One region of the Bacillus sp. FAU18 genome, then DNA from elsewhere that is predicted to be linked to it. Evidence: riboswitches for the same ligand, from Rfam matches in the RefSeq annotation. Region 1 holds a riboswitch; the other holds the start of a gene.
What was found. Region 1 has a riboswitch for S-adenosylmethionine ahead of metI (cystathionine gamma-synthase/O-acetylhomoserine thiolyase). Riboswitches for the same ligand answer to the same signal wherever they lie in the genome.
Positions count from the first base shown of each region.

Region 1 (18,003 bases):
ATTGAAACTTTAACCTAGCATAGAAACAGAGCTGATTTTGAATTCACTTCAAAATCAGCTTAAAAAAACTTCCGTCCCCAACTCGATGAATGATGACAAAATCAATAAATAGGCAAAATAAAAAACCCTTGCTGCGCAAGGGTTTAAGCTATGATTCCGACTGGGCTCGAACCAGCGACCTCTACCCTGTCAAGGTAGCGCTCTCCCAGCTGAGCTACGGAATCATGATATGTATGGCTGGGTATGTTGTTGTCTTTCTGACAAGTTCTATTATATAACCTTCCCTTCTATTCGTCAACTGCTTTTTCAGAAAAACTTTTTTTGGACTTGCTGTTCTGTTCCCCGGCCATTATAATATGTCTTAATTTTCTAACAATAGGGGTGATGGGGTTTTGCATTCTTTGATTTCTTCCGATGATGTTTGGATATTATGGGGGTTTATTGCGGTGTGGGCGGCAGTGAGCATCGGGCTGGAGCAGCGCTTTAAGTGGGCTTCTGCTGTGTCGGGCGCTATTATCGCCCTTGCAGGTGCTATGGTGTTTACAAATGTAGGAGTGCTCCCTGTTGAGTCGCCTGTGTATGACACTGTGTGGTCTTATGTGGTACCACTGGCGATACCACTTTTATTGTTTCAGATCAATGTTAGGCAAATTTTTAAGGAAAGCAGGCGTTTGCTGTTTATTTTTCTGATTAGCTCCGCTGGCACTGTCCTTGGGAGCATTCTAGCTTTTTTTCTACTCAAACAGCATATTCCTTACTTAGATAAAATCGGTGGGATGATCAGCGCCTCTTATATCGGCGGCGGGGTCAACTTTGCGGCGATGGCGGCAAAATTTGAGACGCCTGGTGAATATGTGTCGGCTACCGTTGTGGCTGATAATTTTATGATGGCGCTTTTGTTTTTTATTTTAATCAGCATTCCTGCACTCAAATGGTTTCAGCGGCATTATGCCATGCCGTTTGAAGAGAAGGTAAAAGCCGATGGAAACAGCGGAAACAGTGCTGAAAGCTATTGGAAACGGAAGGATATTTCCTTAAAGGATATCGCATTTAATGCCGGTGCTGCTTTCGCGCTTGTTGCGGTGAGTATGAAGGTTTCCGGTTATTTTAAAAGCATTTTTTCTCATCCCCTGCTGACCGGTACGCTTGGCGATCAGTACCTGGTGCTTACGTCTTTAACTGTTCTTATCATTTTTCTTTTCCCGCGTTTTTTTGAAAGGCTCAATGGATCTCAGGAGCTTGGAACCTTTTTGATTTATTTGTTTTTTGTGGTGATCGGCATTCCTGCAGATCTCCGCTTAATCGTCACGAATGCGCCTCTTATTCTATTATTCGTGTTTATCATTGCGATCAGCAATTTATCAGTTTCCTTAGCTGCCGGAAAATTGTTCCGTGTGCGGCTTGAAGAAATTCTGCTCGCCGTCAACGCTACTGTCGGGGGACCGACGACTGCGGCTGCGATGGCAATTGCCAAGGGATGGCGGGAGCTTGTCGCCCCGATCATGCTTGTCGGTACGCTCGGCTACTTAATCGGCAACTATGTTGGCACTTTTATGGGAAATTGGTTTTCTTCCTTCTTATAAAAAGGATATTTGCATTTCCCTGAGAATAATGTAAGAGGAATGCTGACATGAGAACGGAGAGATCACTGTATGTTAAAAGGAAAAACCATTTATGTTAGACCTTTAGAAGTAACGGATGCCGAAGAAAATCTGCGGCTGCAAAGCGAAAATCGAGATTTTTTCGAACAGTTTTCTATGATACGCGCAGACGATTACTATACGGTTGAGGGGCAAAGAAAACGGATAACCGAGTATCAGGAAAGACTTGAGAAAGATGAAGAATATCATTTTGGCATCTTTACAGCGTCAGACGATAGATTAATCGGGACGGTTTCGCTCTTTCAAATCATCCGTGGCGCGCTGCAAACTGCGTTCATTGGGTATTTTTTAGACAAAGCCCATAATGGAAAGGGCATTATGACAGAGGCAGTCAGATTGGTTGTTGATTATGCGTTCCACGAATTGAAACTGCATCGGATTGAAGCCGGTGTGATGCCCCGTAATCTCGGGTCCATGCGTGTTTTAGAAAAAGCGGGATTTCATAAAGAAGGCATCGCCCGAAAAAATGTGAAAATTAACGGCGTTTGGGAGGATCATCAAGTCCTCGCGATTCTGAATCCTGATGACGAACAATACTAAAAGAAGCCGGGACATCCCCGGCTTCTTTTTTAACGAACCGCAACTGGAGCAATTTCTTTCAGCGCTTGTTCGAAATCGTGTTCTAAATCGTCTGCATGTTCGACGCCCACACTCAGACGGAGCAGGCCATCAGTGATACCGCGTTTTTCACGCTCTTCCTTAGGCATTGCCGCGTGAGACATCGTTGCCGGATAGGACAAAATTGATTCCACTGCGCCAAGGCTGACAGCGAAGACCGGCAGTGACACATTCTCGACTAATTTCTTAACGGCCTCTTTGCTTTCAAGCTCAAAAGATAGCACGGCGCCCGCTCCCTTCGACTGGCTTTTATGGGTTTCAGCGCCGGGATGATCAGCCAGTCCCGGATAATACACGCGCTTCACCGCCGGGTGCTTCTGGAAAAATTCCGCAAGCCGCTGGGCTGTTTGACTCGCTTTCTCTAAACGGACCTGCAATGTTTTTAATCCGCGCAGGACAAGCCAGCAATCCTGTACGCCAAGGACGGCGCCGAACGCGTTTTGCAGCTTATACAGCTTCTTCCCAAGCTCTTCATCTTTGACAGCAGCCAAACCTGAGAGCACATCGCTGTGTCCGCTTAAGAATTTTGTCGCGCTGTGAAGTACAATATCCACGCCGAGATCAAGCGGACGCTGCAGTGCCGGCGTCATAAATGTATTGTCCAGAAAGGTCAGGCAGCCGTTTTCTTTTGCAAGCTGAACAACCGCTTTAATATCCGTAATCCCAAGTGTCGGATTTGATGGCGTCTCCATATAAATGACCTTTGTGTTCGGCTTGATGCTCCGCGCCAATTCATTACGATCCGTCATGTCGACAAACGTATGCTCAATGCCAAACCGGGTCAGCACCTCTGTCACCATACGGAAGGTTCCGCCGTATACATCTTCTGTCACAAGAACGTGATCACCCTGTGACAGCAGTAAAAATGCTGTTGAGATAGCAGCCATGCCTGAACTGAAAGCAAATCCTCTTGTTCCGCCTTCCAATGCGGCAATTGTTTCTTCGAGAGCTGTTCTTGTCGGCGTGCCAGAGCGGCTGTAATCATATGCCCCGAACTCTTCAAATGAAGATTGGTGAAAAGTCGAGGCGTGCTGAATCGGTACACTGACCGCCCCGGTTCCGCCGTCTGTTTTAAATGGATTGTGCACGAGCTGGGTTTCAAGCGTCCAATTGTGTTTACTCAAATGAAACAGCTCCCTCTTTGACCTGACATAATGCCTGCTTTAGATCCTCTTTTAAATCTTCCGCATGTTCAATTCCGACAGAAAAGCGCAGCAAACGATTGCACACCCCGTTTGCGATGCGGATCTCTTCAGGAATATCCATGTGCGTCTGGGTCGCAGGGTATGTAATAAAGCTTTCCACCCCGCCGAGACTTTCTGCAAAACAAATGGTCTTCAGTGCTTTTAAAAACGGATTGACCCATTCTTCTTTTTGCAGACGGAAGGACAGCATGCCGCCTTTTCCGGGATACAGCACATCCGAAATTTCTTCCTGCTCTTCTAAAAACGCCGCAAGCTCCTGCGCGTTTGCCTGATGCTGACGCATTCTGAGGCTCAGCGTCTTCATTCCTCTCATCAGAAGCCACGAATCAAATGGCGGCAGGACAGCGCCGATTGCATTTTGATGCTGAAACATTTCCTCTCCGAGCCGCTCATCCTTCACCACGACAAGCCCAGCAAGCAGATCGTTATGCCCGCCTAAATACTTGGTTGCGCTGTGAATGACAATGTCAGCTCCCAGCTCAAGCGGCCGCTGCAAGACCGGTGTATAAAATGTATTATCTACGATCAGCAGAAGACCGTGCTCCTTTGTAATCCGGGCAATATGTTCAATGTCCGCCTCCTGCATGAGGGGGTTTGTCGGCGTTTCCACAAACACCGCTTTTGTATTCGGCGTAATCTTAGAGCGTAAACAGTCCTCATCGCTGAAATCATCATAATGAAAAGTCAATCCGTATTTTTTCCATTCATTTTCAAATAAACGGTACGTGCCGCCATATAGGTCCGATGAAACGATCAGTTCATCTCCGCTTTTAAACAGCGCCATAATCGTTTGGATAGCAGCCATTCCCGAACTAAAGGCAAGCCCTCTTGCGCCGTTTTCTAAGTTAGCGATGGCGTCCTCAACAAGCTGGCGTGTCGGATTTTTTGTGCGGACATAATCAAATCCAGTTGATTCTCCGATCCCTCTGTGGCGGTATGCTGTTGATAAATAAATAGGAGCACTCACTGTTCCCGTGACTTCATCGCTTCGGTTCCCAATTTGGGCTAATTTCGTTTCAACGTGCTGTGACATATAGCTGACACCTTCCCTTTTCAAAATAAAAACCCCTTCTTCATAAGAAGAAGGGGTTTAACGCTTCTTCTTATCTTCCAAGCATAAAAACGCTTGCTGGATTTAGCACCTTGGCGCTTTGCACATGCAAAACAAGCCGGTTGCTGAGGTTTCTAAGGGCCAGTCCCTCCACCTCTCACGATAAGAAATATCGATTTCAATTTTCTGATTGTTTTATATTAGCGCAATTCACAGTTTATTTCAACACTTTTTTCTTCGTGTGTCGAACCGTTTAAAGAGAGAAATTTCTAATAATTCATGGTACAATAATTGAAAATGCAAGAAAGTATAGTGATGTCCTGGAGGAATGTTTTTATGGCACCGAAAAACGGCACAGTGCAAGAAAAGAAATTCTTTTCAAAAGAGCTTAACGAGGAAATGACCTTACTTGTTTATCTGCCGTCCAACTACTCCCCGCTTTATAAATACCATGTCATTATCGCGCAGGACGGCCACGATTATTTCAGGCTGGGGAGAATCGGCAGACAGGTTGAGGAATTGCTGTCGAAACGCGAAATAGACCGGAGCATTATTATCGGTGTTCCTTATAAGGATGTAAAAGAGCGCAGAAACACCTATCATCCGGAGGGTTCAAAATTTTCGGCGTATAAACGGTTCATCGCCCATGAGCTCGTTCCTTTTGCAGATGATGAGTATCCAACCTATCAGATCGGTTACGGCCGAACGCTGATCGGTGATTCGCTCGGAGCAACCGTGTCACTTATGACAGCGCTTGATTATCCGAATATGTTTGGCAACATCATCATGCAGTCTCCCTATGTTGACAAACACGTACTAGAAGCCGTAAAACAGTCAGACGATATCAAACACCTCTCTATTTATCACCAAATTGGAACAAAAGAAACTGACGTCCACACGACAGACGGGAACATCCTGGACTTTACAGAACCGAACCAGGAGCTGAAGCAGCTGCTGGAGAAGAAGCTTTCTGATTATTATTTTGAGCCATTTGACGGAGACCACAAATGGACATACTGGCAGCCGCTCATCACCCCGGCGCTGAAAAAAATGCTTTAACACTCTATCATACTTTATTTCCAGGAGGGACATAATATGAAATACGGAATCGTTTTATTTCCATCAAAAAAGCTCCAAGACCTTGCAAACTCTTACAGAAAGCGCTATGACCCAAGCTACTCTCTGATCCCGCCTCATTTGACGCTGAGAGCATCCTTTGAATGCGCGGAGGAGAAAGCGGATCAGCTCGTATCACATTTAAGAAACATCGCAAAAGAGTCCCACCCAATCGTTCTCAAAATGACAAAATACAGCTCATTTGCGCCTGTTAATAATGTCATTTATATTAAAGCAGAACCGACGGAAGAGTTAAAAACACTCAATGAAAAGCTATACACCGGTGTGTTGGCAGGCGAACAGGAATATAATTTCGTTCCGCATGTGACGGTCGGCCAAAACCTTTCCGACGACGAGCATTCAGATGTGCTGGGACAATTAAAAATGCAGGAAGTGTCGCATGAAGAAATCGTTGACCGTTTCCACTTGCTTTACCAGTTGGAAAACGGATCGTGGACAGTATATGAAACCTTCTTGCTAGGCAGAGGAGAATAATGTTTGAAAGCAGTTATCGCAAAAAGTGAAGAACAACTGAAAGATGCATTCTATGTAAGAGAAGAAGTCTTTGTCAAAGAACAAAACGTGCCTGCTGAAGAAGAAATTGACGAACTTGAAAATGAGTCAGAGCATATCGTCGTGTATGACGGTGAAAAGCCTGTCGGCGCTGGAAGATGGCGCATGAAGGACGGCTACGGCAAGTTAGAGCGGATTTGCGTACTGAAAAGCCACCGCTCAGCCGGTGTCGGCGGCATCATTATGAAAGCGCTCGAAAAAGCCGCGGCAGACGGAGGCGCTTCCGGTTTCATTTTAAACGCGCAAACACAGGCTGTGCCGTTTTACAAGAAACACGGGTATCGCGTGCTTTCTGAAAAAGAATTCCTCGATGCCGGCATTCCGCACTTACAAATGATGAAGGACTGAACGCATCCGGATCTTTTGAGATCCGGATTTTTACTGCATATAAAAAACCGTTCTCTGGTATGAACGGTTTTTTATACATATCGATTAATATATGTGCCCATTCCTTTTTCTCGCAACCTCTTATAAAGAGAGCGCTTACGTTTCATCTCGTTTACTTTTCTTTCAGCGGCCGTTTGATTCTCCTGCTGCTTTTCCAGTTCTTTGTATACCCGCTGAAACGGGACATAGCTGATTTTTTCGGTTCCGGCATAATCCTGCTTATGTCCAATCGTTCTATTAGCATATTGAGCGTATTGCTGGTTCTGAATTTGACCTGCATATATCATACAATACCCACCCCTCTGCTGTCTCTTTTCCCTTAAACTTACTTTTTGAAACACATTTCTTTTGATATGATAGTCATTGTCTGTAATGAACACCTTTTGATTGGGAGGACCCCTTTTTGAAATGCGCCCGACTGAATGATAGAATCATACATTTACATACATATTCGAGAGAACATTATCAATTCCTCTTTGAAGAGGGAATAAAAGGACATTTATTTTGTTCTCATTGCGGAAAGCCCGTTCTGTTACGGCTTAACATCGCCGATCCGCCAGAGTTTATCCATCGCCAGCCAGGCGATTTTCCGGCATGTGAGGAGGCGTGCGAACCGAAGCCCGCTAAAGAGGAAAAAAAAGAAGACGATCAGGAATCTGGTGTCATTCGTTTACCCAAGGGAAAAGCGATCGCCGCTGACCCGTCCCCAGCTGTTACGGAATGGCACCGTCCTAGAAGCATTAAACCAGGAACACCATTTGTGCCAAAAACAATAGAACCCGATACGAGCCTTTTTCCGTCTGTCGGTTTAAACACGGATCAGCTGAAAGCTGTCACGGAAACAGAGGGCCCGCTGCTTGTGCTTGCAGGTGCGGGGAGCGGAAAAACACGGGTGCTGACAGCCCGTGCCGCCCACATGATCGAACACTTAGGCATACCGCCTGAAAATATGCTGCTTGTCACCTTTACAACAAAAGCTGTCGCTGAAATGAAAGAGCGTATGGCGAACCAGTACGGATTACAGCCGGCAAAAGTCAGAAGACTTGTGACAGGAACATTCCACAGTCTGTTTTATAAGATCTTGTATCACTCTAATTCTGCTAAATGGAACGGTGAGCATCTGCTGAAAATGGAGTGGCAGCGGGAACAATATATCAAAAAAGCGCTCTATGAAGAGGGCATCGATGAGAAAGAATTCCCAGTTGACCAAGCCCTGCAGCAGATCGGTTTTTGGAAAAACACTTATGTCCCAAATGAACGCATCCCTCTAAAAGATGAGTGGGAAAAACAAGTTTATCGTTTATATGAACATTATGAACGCCAGAAAAAAGAACACAGCCAATTTGATTTTGATGACATGGCTTCAGCCTGCTATGAATTGTTTATCGAGCGGCCTGACCTTCTGGAACAATATCAATCTCGGTTTACGTATATCTTAATTGATGAGTTTCAGGACATTAATCCGGTTCAATACAAAATCATGCAAATGCTCGCCAGCCCGGAGCAAAACCTGTGCTGTGTCGGAGACGATGACCAGTCCATCTACGCGTTTCGCGGAAGCAATCCATCTTTCATTCTTGATTTTCAAAAGGATTATCCGGGAGCGAAGACGATCTATTTAACTGCGAACTACAGGTCTACGCACCCGATCGTCTCTAGTGCTGATATCGTCGTGAAAAAGAACAAAAACAGATATGCCAAAACGCTTGAAGCGGCCCGCGATGACATTCAGGTCCCTGTGCTGTTTTATCCTTATGATGAAGAGGAAGAAGCCACAATGGTCGTTTCCGATATCAAAGAAAAAATTCAAAATGGAGCCAGTCCAGAAGACTTTGCGGTTCTTTACCGCACAAACAGCGGAGGCCGTGCTATATATGAAAGGCTTCATCAATCGTCAATTCCGTATACAGCTGACCGCGGCGTCCAATCGTTTTACAGCAGACGGATCGTCCGCCAGATTCTCGCCTACTTGTATGCCAGCCAAAATGAGGATGACACCGAAGCGATTAAACACTTGCTTCCCGCCTTGTTTTTAAAACAGTCCGCTTTGAATACGCTGAAGGCGCTCTCGATTACAGAGGACTGTACCATGATCAAAGCACTGGCCAAATTGCCTGATCTGAAGCCATTCCAGCTGGACAAAATCAAGAAAATCGTACCGTTTTTTGCAAGCCTCCGCACGATGAAGCCCGTAGAAGCCATCACCTTTGCAGAAGGAAAAATGGGCTTCTCCGAGTATTTAAAAAAGCGGGGCAATGAGGGCAACAAGCTGGAAAAAGGCTCTGATGACTTGCGTGACATCAAGGTTGTCGCCAAGAAGTTCAAAACGATTCCTGACTTTCTTGCCCACGTAGACCATATGAGGGCCGCTGAGAAAAATAGAACGGATGAACATGGCGTTCAGCTGATGACCATTCACCGGTCAAAAGGCCTTGAATTCAAAACAGTCTACGTGTTAGGCACTGTAGACGGCTCGATTCCGCACGATTTCTCATTAGAAACGGCAAGAAAAGGAGACGAGGCCGCTCTTGAGGAGGAAAGACGCCTTTTATATGTAGCCATGACCCGGGCGAAACAGCATTTATATTTGTCTTGCCCCGCTAACAGGCGCGGCAAAACAGCCAACCGCTCAAGATTTTTGTATCCCCTGCTACAGAAAGCAAGACAGCCCTTGCATCATTAACAGCCCGGCAGATTACTGCCGGGTTTTTACTGTAAAAAAAGGCCCGCTGCAGTGAGTCAGCCAGGCCATCCACTTATTTATTATCCATCATTTTAGAAATCGTGCCAAAATCAAGCTTTTCTTTTCCACTTGTAATAGATTCCACAATTTTATCTTCTAATTCTTTTGGTACGCGTCTGTTTGCGAGCTGCGCTACGCGGTTAATCACACTGCGCACTGTATTTTCATCTTTAAAATTAGCGTTTTGGAGTGATCCGGCAAGATTCATTACATCCTGCATCTTCACACCTGTTTTCTTTTCGATGTTCTTAAAAAATTGATTATCCATAATGCGCCTCCTTTTGGCGGAGTAATACGGTATTGTATGAATGCACATAATACAATGTGCTTTTCCAACATTTTTAAAAATAAACACAAGGCAAGGAAGCACGGGTTATAACCCGTACTTCCTCAATACATCTTAAAAGAAAGATGCACCTACGATGATGAGGAGAATGAATAATACGACCAACAAAACAAATGTTGAACCATAGCCGCCGCCGTAACCGCCAGCATAACCGCCATAACAGCCGCCGCCGTAGCCGCCGCCGAATCCGTATCCAAAGCCCATAGATAAGCACCTCCTTTACTCTCTATACACTATGTGAGCTGCTTGGATCGGCTTGGATATTCGCATAGGGCGTTTGCGGATTTACGATTGATCATATTGAGCTTGATGTTTTTTAAGTAAGGCCTCCGTTTTTTCAGCCAGCTCTTCAATCTCATCTTCAAATTCCAGACCGGCTTTATCAAATGCATCCAAGTCTTTTCTGATGCGGCCCATCGTGTCTTCATACTCTTTTTGCTTTTGTTCGTGTGGTTCATATCTTCCTTCTATCCATTTTTCAAACTCATTCACTTTTATCCCCCCGCTTATGATATATGCTGAGCGAGGCCGCCCCGTTAAAAAACAAAAAACCGGAGTTCTCCGGTTTCTTTGCCAGGCTATTGAGGCTTTTTCTTTTTATTTCCGCACCCGCAGCCTTTCTTTTTTATCTTTTTTGATTGATACGATGAATCTGTATATGGAGATTTTTGGGAAGGTTTATGATACTGATTCATTTTTGTCCCCTTCCTTTCCTTATGTCATATATGCTACTTTATGCGTATTCTGACAGAAAGTTGCTGGTAGTAACGCCTTATTCTTGCAGCCATTTTGATACGAGCGTTTCTATGATGCCGGCAAGGCCGGCGATCGCCAAAAGTAAAATCAGCCACTGCGCCGCTTGCGGGATCAACGCCTGGCATAAAATCAAAAAGCCGGCGCACCACACGCCTGTGCACCAATAGCAGCTCAGCAATTCACCAATAAACGCCCTGACACCGGTTCCCTTAATCACGATATAGGTTTCAATGTTCCCGTCCGCATCCTTTTCTTCCTTCTCTTCATGAAACAGACTGCGAAGCGGCGCCATAATCGTGTCAAACACCAGCAGGCGGGCGAGCCGAAAGACCGCAAGCGATAGAAGAACAATTGTCAGCCCATTTATAACCACTCGTTCACTCCTTTGCCAATCATGATCCCTTCACATATATGCCAAAACCCTATTCTTCATGAATTGTATCTTGTCCGGCAGAAAATTGGTTATTTTTATTATTCCGCTCTGCACCCCATTTGCATTATATAGAGTATGGATAAGAAAGGAGTGAAGGTTATGTCATTTGAAGAAAAAGTCGAATCCCTGCACCCTGCAATATTTGAGCAATTATCAAGCGAATTCGAACAGCAGATCGAAGTCATTGATTGCGAAAATATCACAATTGACACGTCACATATAACAGCTGCCCTTTCTATACAAGCCTTGGTGACAACAATGATTATCCTGGCAACACAGCTCGTCATCGCCGACGAGGACTTGGCTGACGCAGTGGCAAGCGAAATTCTTATTCTCGATAACTCGCAAATTAAAAAAAGAACCATCATTAAAATTATCAACAGCCGCAACATCAAAATTACTTTGTCTGCCGACGAAATAATAACCTTTGTACAAATTTTGCTTCAGGTGCTTAACAGCATTCTCCTTGAAATTGACGTCCTTTAACCCTTTCTTTTCACAAACTTAAAAGCCGAGGTGAAAACAAATGTCAGATAACGATAAAATCAAAGAAGAGCTTGAAAAGCTTCCGGAAGCTGATCCAATGACGAAAATGCTGGTTCAAAATATCTTTCTTAAACACGGTGTCACGAAAGACAAAATGAAAAAAGTATCAGATGAAGAAAAAGAAATGCTCTTGAATCTGGTAAAAGACTTGCAGGCTAAATCAGCTGCATTAGTTGAAAATCAAAAGAAGAAAAAAGAAGAAGCCGCCGCGCAAGAGAAAAAGAACGAAAAACCGCTAAGCCGGAGAGAACAATTAATTGAACAGCTCAGACAAAGACGTCAAAACAATAACAATTCAAACCAATCATAAAAAATAGGGTTCTTCATCAGGATATATGCCTCAGTCAAAGTAAGAGGCTCGCTCATTTAATAACAGTAAAAGAAAAGGAGGAATAGATATGGAAAGCAGACCATACTCTTGGGTTGCACTTGATCCTGACTGTGACCATCCGTTAGACGAAAAAGAAAAAGATAAAAAAGAAGAAAGAAAATGTCATTGCGATGTTTGCTGTAATGGCAATGGGTTTTTTGGCAACGACAATGCCTTCATTGACCAAAATCTGGCTCAGGCAAATCTCAATAAACAAGTCTCCGATGAAACAATTATTATCAGAGACTCTTGTGACATCAACGTTTCATCTACAGACGTTCAAGCCGTAACATCAGTTGTAACGGCGGTTAATGCAGCTGTCCTAACAGTAGCTCTCACATCCATTGCAGACGGAGTAATTGCCGAATTAGTCGCACAAGATTTGTTACAGCTTTCAGCTAACAAACAAGTAAACCGCCAAAAACTTCTCATCGAATGCTCCCGGGGCGTAAATATCACAACAGTAGATGCTGATATAGCAACATTGGTTTCCACAGCTACTAACACACTTGTGGCACTCTTAGCCATCACACTCGTCCTCTAAGTCTAAAAGCAGAGCTAAAAACGCTCTGCTTTTTCTTATTTTCCAAGCATATGATGAATATATAGACGTTCACCCACACCAAGTGGGGCACGGGTACATATGTTGTTAAGGACTAAAGTCAAATACCCTATAAAGAAGGAGCTGAAATCAATGAGCTGCGGAAAAACCCATGGCCGGCATGAGAACTGTGTATGCGATGCAGTGGAAAAGATTTTAGCAGAGCAGGAGGCAGTTGAAGAACAGTGTCCGACTGGCTGCTATACCAACCTTTTAAACCCTACGATTGCTGGAAAAGACACAATTCCGTTTCTCGTTTTCGATAAAAAAGGCGGATTGTTCTCCACATTCGGAAACGTAGGGGGATTTGTGGATGATATGCAATGCTTTGAATCCATTTTCTTCCGCGTCGAAAAATTATGCGATTGCTGTGCAACACTTTCTATTTTACGCCCGGTCGATGTCAAAGGCGATACCTTAAGTGTTTGCCACCCTTGCGACCCGGATTTCTTCGGGCTAGAAAAAACAGATTTCTGCATTGAAGTGGATCTCGGATGCTTCTGCGCGATTCAGTGCCTGTCACCAGAGCTAGTTGACAGAACATCGCCTCATAAAGATAAAAAGCATCATCACAATGGATAAACACTTGTAAAGAGGAATCCCCTTCCAAACTCTATTACAGGTGCAAATCATTCAGCTGCTTCCAGCGTGAGGCAGCTGACTCTCCATCATTTCGCCAGTCTCAAATTTATAAGGCAGGAGGGATAATATGAGCCAGAAAACATCAAGCTGCGTGCGTGAAGCTGTAGAAAATATTGAAGAACTACAAAACGCTGTTGAAGAAGACTGCCCGACCGGCTGCCACTCTAAGCTTTTATCTGTAAGCCATTCGTTAGGCGACACAGTGCCTTTTGCAATATTTACATCAAAATCAACGCCATTAGTCGCCTTCGGAAATGTCGGCGAACTCGATAACGGCCCTTGCTTTAATACAGTATTTTTCAGGGTCGAAAGAGTGCATGGAAGCTGCGCAACACTGTCATTATTAATCGCATTTGACGAACACAAACACATTTTGGACTTCACCGATAAAGATACGGTGTGTGAAGTCTTCCGACTTGAAAAAACAAACTACTGTATTGAAGTTGACTTAGACTGCTTCTGCGCAATCAACTGCTTAAATCCTCGATTAATCAATCGTACACATCATCATCATTAATCATAAGCTGGAAAAGCTTGCAGGCCTGCAGGCTTTTCTCTAAGTAAAAAAAGCTGTCCGGCAACATCGACCGGGCAGCTTTTTTCTTTTTCGTTAAAAACCGAGCGGGTGCAAAGAGGTAATATCATCGATTGCAAGTTCGGTTGGGGCTCCGTTTCCGGTTGTGCGAAGCAGGACGGAATCATTTCTTCTTCCGACAATCACGCCCCTGTACGTTCTTCCATTGGCTTCAATCAAACAAAGCGCTCTCGGCATGTTATGAGGCAGCTTTGTTAAAAAATCAATTTTTTCATGAATAGACATCTTGCTCATCGGTTTCTTTACTTTTCTTGCCGGCGGTGCTTTTTCCTCCGCTTTGGCAGCATTATGGACAGCTTCCGGTTCTTTCTCAGGCTTCCGGGTCTCAAGTGCAGGCTCTTCCTTTTTTTTCTGCTTTCGGGGGCTCGTGTTCGACGGTTTCTTCTACGGCCTGCGGCTCTGCTTTCTGTTCCTCCTGGCTTTTTATGTTCTCTGGCTCTCTCACCTCTTGTGTTTGCTGACTCACTGGTTCGGCTGCAGGCTTTTGGTCTTCTTGCAGGACATCCTGTGCCACGGCTTCCTCCTGCTGCTTCTCATGGTAAACCGGCTTTTCCTCAGCTTTTGGCGGAGCAGGTTTGTCGGCCTTTCTTTTGATGACAATCTCCTGCATGGATGACCTTGTAGTTTCTGCATAATCCGGCTGAACAATATACATGAGCGGTTTTTTATCCGCGTTTCTTTTCTTATTAGACATCTTCATCCCTCCGATTGTGTCATATTCTATCTATATGACAGAAAGCTGAAAATCAGAAGAAATAAAAAAGCAATCCCTATTCGGGATTGCTTGATATAGTTCCAGCTTAGCGGGCAGTGATATGGAAACCTGAATCAACGTGAAGATTTTCACCTGTAATCCCGCGGGACATATCGCTGAACAAGAACGCAGCTGTATCGCCCACCTCTTCAGGTGTTGTCGTGCGGCGAAGCGGTGCACGCTCTTCGATGTCTTTTAAGATAGAGTTGAAATCGCTGATGCCTTTAGCAGATAATGTTCTGATCGGGCCAGCAGAAATGCTGTTGACGCGGATATTTTCTTTTCCTAAGTCAGCAGCTAAATATTTCACACTTGCATCAAGAGAAGCTTTTGCTACACCCATGACGTTGTAGTTTGGCATCACAAGCTCTCCGCCAAGGTACGTCAAAGTGACAATGCTTCCGCCTTCAGTCATCATCGGGCGTGCCGCTTTGACAACAGCAGTCAGAGAATATGAGCTGATGTTATGAGCCAAAAGGAAGCCGTCACGATTTGTGTTTAAGTATTCGCCGACAAGTTCTTCTTTGTTGGCAAACGCGATACAATGCGCGATACCGTGGATTACACCGACCTGCTCCTTAATGCTTGCGAAGCAAGTTTCGATTTCTGCGTCGTTTGTTACATCGCAAGGAAGGATAATGGAATCATTGCGGTCTAACGTTCCGGCAAGCTCGTGAACGGATTTCTCCAGGCGTTCACCAGCGTATGTGAAAATCAAACGTGCGCCCGCTTCATGTAAAGAACGCGCAATGCCCCAGGCGATGCTGCGTTTGTTGGCTACCCCCATCACAACAATGTTGCGGCCTTCAAGTGAAAAATTCATATGTATAAAGCCTCCTATATTTAATAAAGACATAGTATTAGTACCTGATCTTAATTCCTATCATATCATAACCTTGTCCAGATGAAAAGCGCATACCGTAGCAAACGCAAAAGAGATCACCATCAGCTGGTGATCTCATCGGCTTGTATTTAAGCTATTTCGTTTAAAAGCGAAATGGTTTGTCGGCCCGTGTCCCGACCCGATGCCAAGCGTATTTTCCACCGCTTCGCGGACAAAGTTGGCCGCAACCTCAAATGCCTGATGGATGCTGTCTCCTTTAGCCGTTTGGGCCGTTAAAGCCGCAGCAAAGGTGCAGCCTGTGCCATGCGTATGCTTCGTATTGATATAAGGATGGGTGATTTGCATAAACATGCTGCCATCAAAAAGAAGGTCAGTAATGTGATTGTCCTCAGGCTGGTGCCCGCCTTTGATAATGACATGCCGCGCACCCATCTTGACGAGCTGCTCCGCTGCTTTTTTTCGGTCATCCAGCGAGCTGATTGTCATTCCTGTCAGCGTTTCTGCTTCCGGGACATTCGGCGTAATCGCGTAGCTTCTTGGAATGAGCAACTCCTTTAAGGTGGCAACTGACTCATCACGCAGCAAGGATGCCCCGCCCTTTGCGATCATAACCGGATCAACAATTACACGATTGAATCCGTACTCGTCAATTTTTCTCGCCACTTCTTCAATCATGTCGGCATTCCAGAGCATTCCCGTTTTTACTGCATCCGGCCTCAAATCCTCAGCAACAGCGTCAATTTGCTGTCTCAACGCCTCTACAGTCAGCGGATGCACCCCATGAACGCCAAGCGTATTTTGAGCGGTTACCGCCGTAATCGCAGACATTCCGAATACATCAAGCTCTTGAAAGGTTTTAATATCAGCCTGTATCCCCGCGCCGCCGCCTGAATCTGATCCGGCGATTGTCAATGCTTTATATATACTCACTACACTACACTCCTTTTATTACCCGATCCATTTATGATAAATGGATTTTGCCCGGGCAACATCATTTGTTCCATGGATCAAAGCTCTGCCGTCCCGGAACAGCACCATTTTCATATCATCCGAGCGGCAAGAAATTAAATACGGGTTCGCAGCTACTTCAAGCCCGGCCTGTCTCAGCTGACCGGCAAGCGCTTCAAGATCCGCTTCTTTTGTAACAGATGATCTGATCTGCACCGTGTTCCTGCCGCACAATACAGCCGCTTTCGTTTGATTTTCATATGACAAAAACGGAAAATCCTTTGTGCCGCAGCTTGGGCATGCGTCATGTTTGAGACTGGCCGCTCTCACTTCTGACCGCTCGTTTTTCCACAAGTCAAAGGAGCGCAGCACCGGCTCGCACTCCTCTCCCGTCAGCAGCTTCAACGCATCTGTTACCTGAAAGACTGCTACCTGCAAAACAGCCGGACTGATGATGCCGGCTGTGTCACATGTTGCTCCGCCAATCGGAAGTGTATCGAGCAAGCAATGCAGGCAAGGAGTAGAACCCGGCACCACGGTAAAGGTGAGGCCGTAGCTCCCTACACAGGCACCGTAAAGAAAAGGAATCCCTTCCTTTACCGCAGCATCATTTACGATCAGGCGGGTTTCAAAATTATCAGCCGCATCCACAATAATCGATGCATCCCTAATCAGCTCGAAGATATTTTCTGCTGTCACATCCATGACAAGGCCGGTCACATCAACATCGCTGTTAATCGAACGGAGACGGCGCTCCGCAGCGGCTGCTTTCGGCATTTCTTTTTTGACATCATCTTCTGTATACAGCTGCTGGCGCTGGAGGTTGCTCCATTCCACATAATCTCTGTCGGCAATTTTCACAGAGCCGACTCCCGCTCTCACCAGCATTTCTGCACTGGCTGTTCCGAGCGCGCCTGCGCCGATAATCACGGCGCGCGCTTCTTTCAATTTTTTCTGGCCGGATGGGCCGATCGGAGCAAACAGCTCCTGCCTTGAATACCTGCCCGTCATACAGGAAGACCTTCTCCCGGACTGCTTGCCGTTCCGTATTGCTTAAGCGGGATTCGTCCCGCCTCATAAGAAAGGCGTCCTGCTTCCACCGCGAGCTTCATGGCACGAGCCATTTTCACAGGATCGTCAGCGCCCGATACAGCCGTATTGAGCAGTACGCCATCCGCTCCAAGCTCCATTGCGTATGCCGCATCTTTAGGCGAGCCGATTCCAGCATCCACGATGACCGGCACTTTCGCCTGTTCAATAATAAATGACAGATTCAAAGGATTTAAGATTCCTTGTCCCGATCCAATCGGAGATGCACCCGGCATGATGGCATGAACGCCGAGCTCTTCCAGCTTTCTCGCCAGCACAACGTCATCCGACGTGTACGGGAGCACAATAAAGCCTTCTTCAAGAAGCTGTTCAGACGCTTTTAATGTCTCAACAGGGTCAGGCAGCAAGGAACGGCTGCATCCGATGACTTCAACTTTAATCATGTCACAAAGGCCTGACGCTTTTGCCAGCCTTGCAATCCGAACCGCTTCTTCAGCAGTACTGGCGCCCGCTGTATTCGGCAGAAGCGTATATTTGGATAAATCAAGCTGTTCCAGAAAATTCGGCTGAGATGCTTCAAAGATGTTCATTCTCCGCACAGCAAATGTTAAAATATCAGACTCAGAAACAGCTACTGCTTCCTTTTGTATGTCAAACGATGGGTATTTCCCTGTGCCCAGCAGCAATCTTGATTGAAATGATTTTCCGCCAATTGTTAACATGCTCATCCGCCTCCTACAAAATGGACAATTTCAATGACATCA
Region 1 covers NZ_JBVYHZ010000003.1:521,852-539,854, reverse strand. The annotation lists gene AC0OMU_RS03065 (contact-dependent growth inhibition system immunity protein) at 1-18, shown strand, start outside; tRNA gene AC0OMU_RS03060 (tRNA-Val) at 152-224, opposite strand; gene AC0OMU_RS03055 (DUF819 family protein) at 393-1,583, shown strand; gene AC0OMU_RS03050 (GNAT family N-acetyltransferase) at 1,653-2,201, shown strand; gene metC (cystathionine beta-lyase) at 2,231-3,403, opposite strand; gene metI (cystathionine gamma-synthase/O-acetylhomoserine thiolyase) at 3,396-4,517, opposite strand; SAM riboswitch class I at 4,585-4,704, opposite strand; gene AC0OMU_RS03035 (esterase family protein) at 4,872-5,594, shown strand; gene AC0OMU_RS03030 (YjcG family protein) at 5,631-6,146, shown strand; gene AC0OMU_RS03025 (GNAT family N-acetyltransferase) at 6,150-6,572, shown strand; gene AC0OMU_RS03020 (hypothetical protein) at 6,644-6,898, opposite strand; gene AC0OMU_RS03015 (ATP-dependent helicase) at 7,015-9,294, shown strand; gene spoVIF (sporulation-specific transcription regulator SpoVIF) at 9,368-9,622, opposite strand; gene yjcZ (sporulation protein YjcZ) at 9,755-9,904, opposite strand; gene AC0OMU_RS03000 (hypothetical protein) at 9,986-10,192, opposite strand; gene yjcA (sporulation protein YjcA) at 10,473-10,829, opposite strand; gene cotV (spore coat protein CotV) at 10,989-11,375, shown strand; gene cotW (spore coat protein CotW) at 11,416-11,745, shown strand; gene cotX (spore coat protein CotX) at 11,834-12,349, shown strand; gene cotY (spore coat protein CotY) at 12,500-12,988, shown strand; gene cotZ (spore coat protein CotZ) at 13,116-13,565, shown strand; partial or broken gene cotO (spore coat protein CotO) at 13,659-14,343, opposite strand; gene fabI (enoyl-ACP reductase FabI) at 14,444-15,220, opposite strand; gene thiD (bifunctional hydroxymethylpyrimidine kinase/phosphomethylpyrimidine kinase) at 15,356-16,171, opposite strand; gene thiF (thiazole biosynthesis adenylyltransferase ThiF) at 16,190-17,200, opposite strand; gene thiG (thiazole synthase) at 17,197-17,967, opposite strand; gene thiS (sulfur carrier protein ThiS) at 17,964-18,003, opposite strand, start outside.

Region 2 (12,178 bases), 130 kb from region 1:
AAAGGTGATAAGCGTGTCAATGAAGATGCTGTCCAAGGCTTGAAGGCGGAAGCGCCGTGCCAATTTGCCCTTTATCCAATGAACGAGCCGGATTATATGGGATTGATTATGAAGGCTGTCGACATTGCAAAAGCCCAAGGCACTTTCGTACAGGGTGTCCATTACGCGAGCGAGCTTGACGGGGATGCGCATGACGTATTCAGCACATTGGAAGCCGTTTTCCGCATGGCCGAGCAGCAAACAAACCACATCACCATGACTGTGAATCTTTCGGCTAACAGTCCATCAAGAAAAAACAGAAAGCAGGGATAACATGAAAAGCTGGAAAGTAAAAGAAATTGTCATCATGTCGGTTATCAGTATCGTATTTGCCGTTGTTTATTTATTATTTACACATTTCGGAAACGTGCTTGCAGGTATGTTTGGGGCAATCGCCTATGAACCGATTTACGGCATTTGGTTTATCGTTTCTGTGATCGCCGCGTACATGATTCGAAAACCGGGTGCGGCGCTCGTTTCTGAAATCATTGCCGCTCTCGTTGAGTGCCTGCTGGGAAATCCGTCTGGCCCGATGGTCATCGTCATTGGCATTGTTCAAGGACTCGGGGCTGAGGCTGTGTTTCTTGCAACACGCTGGAAAGCATACTCTCTCCCTGTCCTTATGCTGGCCGGTATGGGGTCTTCAGTAGCCAGCTTTATCTATGATCTCTTTGTTTCTGGCTATGCAGCCTATTCACCAGGTTATCTGCTCATTATGCTTGTGATCCGCCTCATTTCCGGCGCGCTTTTGGCGGGGCTTCTCGGAAAAGCTGTCAGCGACTCTCTCGCTTATACAGGTGTGTTAAACGGAATGGCACTCGGAAAGGAACTGAAAAAGAAACGGAAGCGGGCGTCAGAACATGCAAGCCTTTGATGAGCTTCTGACGGTTGAGCAGCTCAGCTTCTCTTATGAAGAAGACGAGAAACCGGTTTTTCAAGACATTTCGTTTGAGCTTCAAAAAGGAGAATGTGTTTTATTATTAGGACCGAGCGGATGCGGTAAAAGCTCGCTCGCCCTTTGTTTAAACGGTCTATATCCGGAGGCTTGCGACGGCATTCAGTCCGGACATGCATTTCTATTTCAAAAGCCGGTCACAGATGCTGAAACCTCCGAAACGATTGCTCAGCATGCCGGGGTCGTTTTTCAGGATCCTGATCAGCAGTTCTGCATGCTGACGGTGGAGGACGAAATAGCGTTCGGGCTGGAAAATCTGCAAGTTCCAAAAGAAGCAATGACAGAGAAAATCAACGCCGTATTAGAAAAATTACGCATTACCCATTTAAAAGAAAAAACGATCTCAACCCTTTCAGGAGGACAAAAGCAGAAAGTGGCTCTCGCCTGTATTTTGGCGATGGAGCCTGAGCTTATTATTTTAGATGAGCCGACCTCTCTTTTAGACCCTTTCTCAGCACGGGAGTTCGTTCATCTGATGAAAGATCTTCAGCGGGAAAAAGGTTTCAGCCTCCTCGTCATTGAGCACCAGCTTGATGAATGGGCGCCTTGGATTGAGAGAACGATCGTGCTCGACAAATCAGGCAAAAAGGCGCTGGATGGCCTGACGAAAAATCTATTTCAGCATGAAGCGGAGACACTAAAGAAATTGGGCATCGCCATTCCAAAGGTCTGTCATCTGCAGGAAAAGCTGAGTATGCCGTTTACTTTATCAAAAGAGATGCTGTTCAAAGAGCCTATTCCTGCCGGGCATGCCAAAAAGAAGAAAGCCCCTTCTGGGGAGAGTGTGCTTGAAGTCAGCAGCCTTTCGTTCGCGAGAGGACCGCAGGCGATTTTCAAAGACATCAGCTTTTCGTTGCGCGAAGGTTCTTTAACGGCGCTTGTCGGTCCGAACGGAACTGGAAAATCGACGCTCCTATCAGTTTTGGCCCGTCTCATGAAACCGCAAAGCGGCAAAATCCTTCTTAATGACCAGCCGCTGCAGAAATATAAAGAAAAAGAATTGCGTAAACGGATGGGATTTGTTTTTCAAAACCCTGAGCATCAATTCGTCACCGATACGGTGTATGACGAGCTTCTGTTCGGCCAGAAAGCAAATGCTGAAACTGAGAAAAAAGCGCAACACCTGCTGCAGCGTTTTGGTCTTGCGCATTTGGCTGATCATCATCCGTTTGCGATCAGCCAAGGGCAAAAACGGCGACTGAGCGTTGCTACTATGCTCATGCATGACGTAAAGGTTTTATTATTAGACGAACCAACCTTTGGCCAGGACGCCCGCACAGCGGCTGAATGCATGGAAATGATTCAGCGTATCAAGGCAGAGGGAACCGCTGTCCTTATAATTACACACGATATGGAGCTAGTCTCTTCGTATGCTGACAGCGTGCTTGTGCTTCACGATACGGGCCTGGCCTTTGACGGATCTCCAGCGCAGTTGTTTTCTCAAGAAACAGGGCTTGTCCAAAAAGCAAAGCTCACCCTTCCCCTTCTATATGAATGGATGGCATATCAAGAGGAGGTGCGTGATGAAGCAGCCGTTACATCTCATTAATCCGACTGTGAAAGCGGCGGCGGTTTTTTGTTGTGTCGTCATGCTGTCGTTTATTTACAACCCTTACACTCCGGCATGTTTTTATATCATCATCGTTGCGGGCGTTCTACTGGCGGCCGGAATCCCATTGAAAAAATGGCTGTTGTTTACGATTCCGTTTTTGATTTTAGCATTCGGATGCGTGTGGACAGCCGCAGTTTTTGGAAAGGTGCCGACAACACCGGATAATTTTTTGTTTCAAGCAGGCCCTATCTCAATTAACAGCGATAATGTGTCTGTCGGCATCTCTCTCGGGTTTCGTATTTTATGCTTCTCCGCCTTATCGATGATGTTTGTTTTTACAACCGATCCGATTTTATTTATGCTGAGCCTTGTCCAGCAGTGCAGGCTCTCACCAAAGCTCGCGTACGGTGTCATTGCAGGCTTTCGCTTTCTTCCGCTGCTAAAGGATGAGGTCCAGCTGATTCAGCAGGCTCATAAAATCAGAGGAGGAGCGGCGGAGAGCGGCATCATTAATAAAATCAGTGCGTTAAAACGATATACCATACCGCTATTGGCAAGCGCCATCAGAAAAGCGGAACGGACAGCGCTTGCGATGGAATCGAAAGGTTTTACAGGAAGCAGAAACCGGACATATTACAGGACATTGAGCGTGAACCGGCGCGACTGGCTGTTCTTTTGCCTCGTTCTCTTGTTATTCGCAGGATCTTTTCTCGTATCTTTCTGTTTTGCCTCATAAAAAATCCGCTATCGACGATAGCGGATTTTTTCTTATTGATGATAATTTAATGCTTGGGCAAGGTTGGTTTTAATAGTAATATTCGAAAAGTCAATCCCCAGCTGTACAGCAGTTTGCGCAATTTCAGGCCTGATTCCTGACAGGGTTGACCGGACACCGATCAGATTAAGCGCCTCAATCAATTTAAAGATCTGGTGCGCCACCATCGTATCCACCACAACAACACCTGACAGATCGATTAACAGATGCTCCACACGTCTTTTCGCACAAGCTTGAAGCGTGTTTTCCAGAATAAACTTCGCCCGTTCGGTATCAATGTCACCGACAAGCGGCAGCAGAGCTGTTGATTTGCTCAGGGTAATGACAGGTGAGCTTAATTCCAATATCATTTCTCTTTGGGCGTTTAATTGCTGCTTGGCATTCATTTCAGCGTGATCAACGAATGTATAAATGGTGAAATCAAATACTTTTACAATCAAATCTGCCCATTTTTGCTTCTCTCCCGGTTCAAACGCTGATTCATTTTCTTCTGCGAACTTCTCAAAATACTTCGTATATAATCTCCTGTTTCTCATAAACTCCCGAATGACATACTGAACCGGTGTGTCGAGATGTTTTTGATCGTTGGTCAGCTCAATGACCCACTCTTGAAACTCTTCGAGAAATTGTTTTTCCGGTAAAACATACATGTAATTCAGATGCCGGTAAAATTCTCTGTCCTGCTCTTTCAATTCTTCCGTTACTGTTGCATTATGTAGGGCGTAAAGCGAATTCGGATCACTTTCCTCCATCGTTTCAATCCATTCCTCGGCCATTTGTTCCACATGCTCTGAAAAAAATGCATATAATTTTTCATTCAGTTTCATGACACTGCTCCTTTCCCCAACACTATTATAACTTGACTTACAGTTGAATCCCAGTCATACACGCCGAAGCCATCCAATATTTTGAAGATTACTAATTCTTTGGTGTGTATCCTATTTTTTCAAAATGCTTCAAATGGCTCTGTCCGAGCGCTTGCTTTTTTCATATAATATGAGGCAACACCCTTGAATCCACTTGAAAGCATAAAAAAGGAGGGCTTTTTTATGAATGGTGAAATCCGCTTGATCCCGTATGTGACGAATGAGCAGATCATGGATGTAAACGAGCTTCCTGAGGGCATTAAAGTGATTAAGGCGCCAGAAATGTGGGCAAAAGGGGTAAAAGGCAAAAATATTAAAGTTGCTGTATTAGACACGGGCTGCGACACAAGCCACCCTGATTTAAAAAATCAAATCATCGGCGGAAAGAACTTCACGGATGACGACGGCGGCAAGGAAGATGCGATTTCCGACTACAACGGACACGGCACACACGTCGCCGGAACAATTGCAGCTAATGATTCAAACGGAGGCATTGCCGGAGTCGCGCCTGAGGCAAGCCTATTGATTGTGAAGGTTCTTGGCGGCGAGAACGGCAGCGGACAATACGAATGGATAATTAACGGCATCAACTACGCGGTGGAACAGAAAGTCGACATCATCTCAATGTCCCTTGGAGGGCCAAGCGATGTGCCAGAGCTAAAAGAAGCAGTGAAAAACGCAGTGAAAAACGGAGTGCTTGTCGTTTGTGCAGCGGGAAATGAAGGTGACGGCGACGAACGCACAGAAGAGCTTTCCTACCCCGCAGCTTATAATGAAGTGATTGCAGTTGGATCTGTTTCTGTAGCGCGAGAATTGTCAGAATTTTCTAACGCAAATAAAGAGATTGACCTTGTGGCACCAGGAGAAAACATCTTATCCACCCTTCCCAACAAGAAGTACGGTAAGCTGACCGGCACTTCAATGGCTGCCCCTCATGTCAGCGGTGCGCTTGCTTTAATCAAAAGCTATGAAGAAGAATCATTTCAAAGAAAGCTTTCTGAATCTGAGGTTTTCGCACAGCTAATCCGCAGGACACTTCCTCTTGATATTGCAAAAACGCTGGCAGGCAATGGATTCCTGTATTTAACAGCTCCTGATGAGCTCGCAGAAAAAGCAGAGCAATCACATTTGTTGACCCTATAAGATTATTTTTCTTATATAATATACACCACATCATGTAAATAAAAATTTCAAATTCTATGTTGACAATGAATTTGAATTACTGTTAAGATTACCAACAAATGATTCAACTTTTCAAAAAATTAATAACATTTTCTCTTATCGAGAGTTGGGCGAGGGATTGGCCTTTTGACCCCAACAGCAACCGACCGTAATGCCATTGTGAAATGGGGCGCACTGCTTTTCGCGCCGAGACTGATGTCTCATAAGGCACGGTGCTAATTCCATCAGATTGTGTCTGAGAGATGAGAGAGGCAGTGTTTTACGTAGAAAAGCCTCTTTCTCTCATGGGAAAGAGGCTTTTTGTTGTGAGAAAACCTCTTAGCAGCCTGTATCCGCGGGTTAAAGAGAGTGTTTTACATATAAAGGAGGAGAAACAATGACAACCATCAAAACATCGAATTTAGGATTTCCGAGAATCGGACTGAACCGGGAATGGAAAAAAGCACTTGAAGCGTATTGGAAAGGCAGTACTGATAAAGATACGTTTTTAAAGCAAATCGACGAACTATTTTTATCCGCAGTAAAAACACAAATTGACCAGCAGATTGATGTTGTGCCTGTTTCTGATTTCACACAGTATGACCATGTACTCGACACAGCAGTCAGCTTCAACTGGATCCCGAAACGGTTCAGACATTTGACTGACGCTACCGATACATACTTCGCTATCGCCCGCGGAATCAAAGACGCTGTATCTAGTGAAATGACAAAATGGTTTAATACAAATTACCATTACATCGTTCCGGAATATGACGAGAGCATTGAGTTCCGTCTGACAAGAAACAAACAACTCGAAGATTATCGCCGGATCAAACAGGAATACGGTGTGGAAACAAAGCCTGTGATTGTCGGCCCTTATACGTTCGTTACGCTCGCTAAAGGCTATGAACCGTCCGAAGCAAAAGCGATCCAAAAACGCCTTGTGCCATTATATGTACAGCTTTTGAAAGAGCTTGAAGAAGAAGGCGTAAAATGGGTTCAAATCGATGAGCCGGCGCTCGTTACCGCCTCTAGTGAAGATGTCCGCGGCGCAAAAGAGTTATTTGAAAGCATTACAAGTGAGCTTTCATCCTTGAATGTGCTTTTGCAGACGTATTTTGATTCTGTTGATGCGTATGAAGAGCTGATCTCTTACCCGGTTCAGGGAATTGGCCTTGATTTCGTTCACGACAAAGGCAGAAACCTAGAACAGCTTAAAACACATGGTTTTCCGACAGACAAAGTGCTGGCAGCCGGCGTTATCGACGGACGCAACATTTGGAAAGCGGACCTTGAAGAGCGTCTCGATGCCGTTCTTGATATTCTCAGCATTGCAAAAGTTGATGAACTGTGGATTCAGCCTTCCAGCAGCCTGCTACATGTTCCGGTAGCGAAACACCCTGATGAGCATTTGGAAAAAGACCTATTGAACGGATTGTCCTACGCAAAAGAGAAGCTGGCCGAGCTGACAGCTTTGAAAGAAGGTTTAGTATCAGGAAAAGCGGCGATCAGCGAAGAGATTCAGCAGGCTAAGGCTGATATCCAGGCGCTTAAACAGTTTGCAACAGGCGCCAATTCTGAACAAAAGAAAGAGCTTGAGCAATTAACTGATAAAGACTTCAAGCGTCCGATTCCGTTTGAAGAACGTTTAGCCCTGCAAAATGAATCTCTCGGCCTTCCGCTTTTGCCGACGACAACGATCGGCAGCTTCCCGCAGTCTGCTGAAGTGCGGAGCGCACGCCAAAAATGGCGGAAAGCTGAGTGGTCCGATGAACAGTATCAAAACTTTATCAATGCGGAAACAAAAAGATGGATTGATATTCAGGAAGAATTGGAGCTTGATGTCCTTGTTCACGGCGAATTTGAACGGACAGACATGGTCGAATACTTCGGTGAAAAGCTGGCCGGTTTCGCCTTCACTAAATATGCCTGGGTTCAATCATACGGCTCACGCTGTGTCCGCCCGCCAGTCATTTACGGAGATGTTGAATTTATTGAACCGATGACAGTGAAAGACACAGTCTACGCACAGTCATTGACTTCCAAGCATGTGAAAGGAATGCTGACGGGCCCGGTTACAATCTTAAACTGGTCTTTCCCTCGAAACGACATCTCGAGGAAAGAAATCGCCTTCCAAATCGGGCTTGCCCTTCGCAAAGAAGTTAAAGCGCTTGAAGACGCAGGCATTCAAATCATTCAAGTCGATGAACCAGCGCTGCGTGAAGGCCTTCCATTGAAAACCCGCGATTGGGATGAGTATTTGACTTGGGCGGCAGAAGCATTCAGATTAACCACTTCTTCCGTGAAAAACGAGACACAAATTCATACACATATGTGCTACAGCAACTTCGAAGATATCGTTGATACAATCAATGATCTTGATGCCGATGTGATTACAATCGAACATAGCAGAAGCCACGGAGGATTTTTAGATTACTTAAAAAACCACCCGTATTTGAAAGGGCTTGGCCTTGGTGTATATGACATTCACAGCCCTCGTGTGCCGTCAACTGAAGAAATGTACAATATTATCGTTGATGCGCTTGCCGTCTGTCCGACTGACCGCTTCTGGGTAAATCCGGACTGCGGATTGAAAACAAGACAGCAGGAAGAAACGGTTGCAGCATTGAAAAACATGGTTGAAGCCGCAAAACAGGCAAGAGCACAGCAGACACAGCTAGTATAATTTGAAAAAACCATCTGCATTTGGCAGATGGTTTTTTCTATTAGAAAGCGGAAATCGGTTTCCGATGCTTCCCGTCCGCTTCTATTATTATTTCGGCAGTTCCATTTTCATCAAATTCCACAAGGCTCAATGATGTATCATGTATGTAAGCAGAATTCCATATGTCATTAACGCGTCTTCCCTTTATGATATTTAACAGCATTAATATAAAGACAGAATGGGTAACCAAGAGAACATTACCGGAAGAATGGCTGTCTAAAATCGTTTGGAGAGCCAGCCTTACCCGGTTTTCAAAGTCAAAAAACGTTTCACTTCCCAGCTGGCGATAAGCTTCAGGATAATGAAAATAAGCGTGAAAAAGATCTGGTTCGTCCCTTTCAATATCCTCTTGTTTTTTCCCTTCCCATGAGCCCAGTGACATTTCTCTGAACATATGATCTATCACCAGCGGGAGCCTGCGCGACCCTAGTGCGGTTTTTGCTGTCTCTTCTGTCCGCTTGCTCGGGCTGATGTATACCTGATTCATTTCAATATCCTTCAGACGCTCCCCAAGAGCACGGGCATTGTACAGCCCAAGTTCTGTTAAATCAGAATCCATCCAGCCCTGCATCCGTTTTTCTACGTTCCATTGGGTCTGTCCGTGTCTGGCAATATATAAATGCAGCATGATTACCCCTCCTCTTTTCTCCTCTTATCTTAGCAAATCCCCCAAAAACTTTGTTTATTTTACACTTTTTTGAGAATGTTCTTTGCCCTTTTTTCGGCTATACTAATAACACTCTATTGACAGGAGGGATTGGGATGAATCATGAAACGTTCTTAAAACGGGCTGTCACTCTCGCATGTGAAGGAGTGAATGCAGGAATCGGCGGGCCTTTTGGAGCCGTTATCGTGAAAGACGGAGTCATTATTGCCGAGGGACAGAACAACGTCACAACAAGCAATGATCCGACTGCCCACGCGGAAGTCACTGCTATTCGGAAAGCCTGTAAGGTGCTAGGAGCATACCAGCTTGATGACTGCATTTTGTATACGAGCTGTGAACCATGCCCAATGTGCTTGGGCGCCATCTACTGGGCCCGGCCTAAAGCCGTTTTCTATGCAGCTGAGCACACTGACGCTGCCGAAGCCGGGTTTGATGATTCATTCATTTATAAAGAAATTGATAAACCTGCTGAAGAAAGAACGATCCCCTTTTATCAAGTGACTCTTATGGAGCATTTATCCCCGTTTCAGGCATGGCGGGATTTTGCCAACAAGAAAGAATATTAAAAGGATCAGGCATGTGCGGCCTGGTCCTAGTTATTTCTCCAAGTAGCCGCTTTGCCCTGTGCAAATACAAAACAGCAATCATACGAGCCGGAATTCAGCTTGGCAGACACCGAGCCAGCCGCCCCCTTCATCTGTAACTTTTGCAGGCTTTAAACGCTGTGATCGCTTATCTGACGTTTTATCAATAATCTGTGCCCACTCCTACCCCGTTCCGCGTCAATTCATAATGGATATAAGTCTGAATCCATTTATAAGAAATGTCTCAGACCTCGAAAAGATCACACCCGCTCCGACACAAAAAAACATCCTGAGAACCCTCAGGATGCCGGTCATTATTTTAATTCTAGTTTTACATCAACATTTCCTCTGGTTGCCTTTGAGTAAGGACAGAATTCATGAGCGGCGTTGACAAGCTCTTGTGCCTTTTCCCGATCTAAATCTTTCGTGTTCACAACAAGTGTGACACCAATTTTAAACCCGCCGTCGCTCTCATCCTTCATGAGGCTGACCTGCCCTTCAATCTCCGAATCAATTTCGATATTCTGCTCTTTGGCTACGTGTTCGAGCGCGCCGCCGAAGCATGCAGCATACCCTGCCGCAAAGAGCTGTTCCGGATTTGTGCCGGTTTGTCCTTCTTTTTTGGCATTTGGCATGACAATATCAAAATCAAGAACACCGTCATCTGATGTAATATGTCCTGCCCGTCCGCCTCGCGCGGTTACTTTTGCTGTAAATAGTGACATATTTCCCAACCTCCTTATTTGTATCTAGTTGTTATATTTCCCTTTCTGATCTTTTTAAACATGCTAAGTTTGCCGAGAATAGGAAAAGTGAGGTTTTTCAGATACAATAGAATCGAATGACAAAAAAGAGTTGGTGAACAAAATGGAAAATAAATTTGATCATATGAAATTGGAGAATCAGCTTTGTTTTTTGCTATATGCGAGTTCGCGGGAAATGACAAAGCAATACAAGCCGCTGCTTGATAAGCTGAATATAACATACCCTCAATATTTGGCTTTGCTATTGTTATGGGAACATGAAACGCTTACTGTCAAAAAAATGGGCGAACAGCTGTATTTAGATTCAGGGACGCTCACTCCGATGCTTAAACGAATGGAACAACAGGGTTTGATTACGAGAAAAAGATCTGAAGAGGATGAGCGGTCCGTGTTGATCAGCCTGACAGAGGACGGAGCGTTATTAAAAGAAAAAGCGGTTGATATTCCAGAGACAATTCTGGGGCTCTCAAAGCAGTCTGGGGAGGATCTCAAACAGTTAAAATCCGCTCTATATACATTGCTGGAAACACTTCATCAAAAAAATTGAGGATGCCTTGTACAGGCATCCTCTTTTTATTTATTCAGCAACTTCAAGTGTCACATCAATATTTCCGGAGGTTGCTTTTGAATACGGGCAGACGCCGTGCGCTTTTTTCACAAGCGCCTCCAATTCTGATGCACTGACTCCTTCTCCTTTTACTTGCAGCGTCACACCCAGCTTATAGCCCTGGTCTGCTTCATCCTTTAACAGGCTTACATTCGCCGTAACCTCTGTCTCTACTTTTACCCGTTCTGTTCTTGCGACAAGCTGCAGGGCGCTGTCAAAGCAAGCTGCATAACCTGCTGCAAACAGCTGCTCTGGATTTGTCGCTTTTTCTAATTTCTTGGCTCTCGGTGTCCCCGGCATTGCGACATCAAGCTCAAGAACGCGGTCTGATGAAATGACCTTTCCTTCTCTTCCTCCTACCGCTGAAACAGTTGCTGTAAATAATGGCTGACTCATTTTTCATTCCCCCAATATATTTTATACAATTGAATTGTACACAATTAAATTTGATATGTCAATTTTTCTCGTATAAAAAAAAGCTAATCTCGTTACGAGATTAGCTTTTTCATTGAACATTGCCCCGCTATTCACGGATTTGCCCAGTTCCTTTAATGATGTATTTTGTAGAAGTAAGTGCAGGAAGCCCCATCGGTCCTCTTGCATGAAGCTTTTGCGTGCTGATGCCGATTTCGGCTCCGTAGCCGAATTCAAAGCCGTCGGTAAAGCGGGTTGACGCGTTATGATAGACAGCGGCAGCATCGACAGCCGTTTGAAAATATGCCGCGTTTTTGTCATTTTCAGTTAAAATCGCTTCAGAATGATTGGTGCCGTATTGTTGGATATGCTTCACAGCTTCTTGGACGTTTTCAACCGTCTTTACGCTGAGGACAGGCGCTAAAAATTCGGTTTCCCAATCTTCTTTTGATGCTTGTTTGCTTGAAGGATGAAGTTCACATACCAATTCATCACCGCGAATTTCAACTCCCGCGTTTTCCAGCTGGTTCAGCAATTCTTTCCCGTGCTGTCTTGCCCAAGCCTTGTGAATCAGCAATGATTCAATCGCGTTGCATACGGAAGGGCGCTGCGTTTTGGCATTTACGACAACCTTTTCTGCCATTTGCGGTTTGGCTGTTTCGTCAATGAATATGTGGCAGTTTCCTGCTCCCGTTTCTAATACAGGAACTGTTGATTCTCTCACAACGAGATCAATCAGTTTCTTGCCTCCGCGCGGAATCAATACGTCTAAGCCATCATTTAACGTAAAGAGCTCTTTTGCTGTCTCTCTGCTCGTATCCTCAATCAGCTGCACAGCGTGAATCGGAAGCGCTGATTGCTCAAGTGCTCTGTGAATGACACTGACGAGCGCTTTGTTGCTGTGGATGGCTGAGGAGCTCCCCCGCAGCACAACCGCGTTCCCTGTCTTCAGGCAAAGGGTAGCCGCATCAACTGTGACGTTTGGCCTCGCCTCATAAATCATTCCTACGACACCGAGCGGCACACGGACTTTTTCAATAAACAGGCCGTTTTCTTTTTCAATCGTTTC
Region 2 covers NZ_JBVYHZ010000003.1:655,869-668,046, reverse strand. The annotation lists gene thiU (HMP/thiamine ABC transporter substrate-binding protein ThiU) at 1-312, shown strand, start outside; gene AC0OMU_RS03795 (ECF transporter S component) at 314-913, shown strand; gene AC0OMU_RS03790 (ABC transporter ATP-binding protein) at 900-2,543, shown strand; gene thiX (HMP/thiamine ABC transporter permease ThiX) at 2,518-3,282, shown strand; gene rsbRB (RsbT co-antagonist RsbRB) at 3,315-4,148, opposite strand; gene isp (serine protease Isp) at 4,371-5,330, shown strand; SAM riboswitch class I at 5,463-5,618, shown strand; gene metE (5-methyltetrahydropteroyltriglutamate--homocysteine S-methyltransferase) at 5,746-8,034, shown strand; gene AC0OMU_RS03765 (histidine phosphatase family protein) at 8,075-8,701, opposite strand; gene guaD (guanine deaminase) at 8,836-9,306, shown strand; gene ohrB (organic hydroperoxide resistance protein OhrB) at 9,639-10,049, opposite strand; gene ohrR (organic hydroperoxide resistance transcriptional regulator OhrR) at 10,192-10,635, shown strand; gene AC0OMU_RS03745 (organic hydroperoxide resistance protein) at 10,666-11,091, opposite strand; gene proA (glutamate-5-semialdehyde dehydrogenase) at 11,219-12,178, opposite strand, start outside.
Region 2: it holds a riboswitch for S-adenosylmethionine, as region 1 does, so the genes downstream of both, metE (5-methyltetrahydropteroyltriglutamate--homocysteine S-methyltransferase) here and metI (cystathionine gamma-synthase/O-acetylhomoserine thiolyase) in region 1, are expected to answer to the same signal.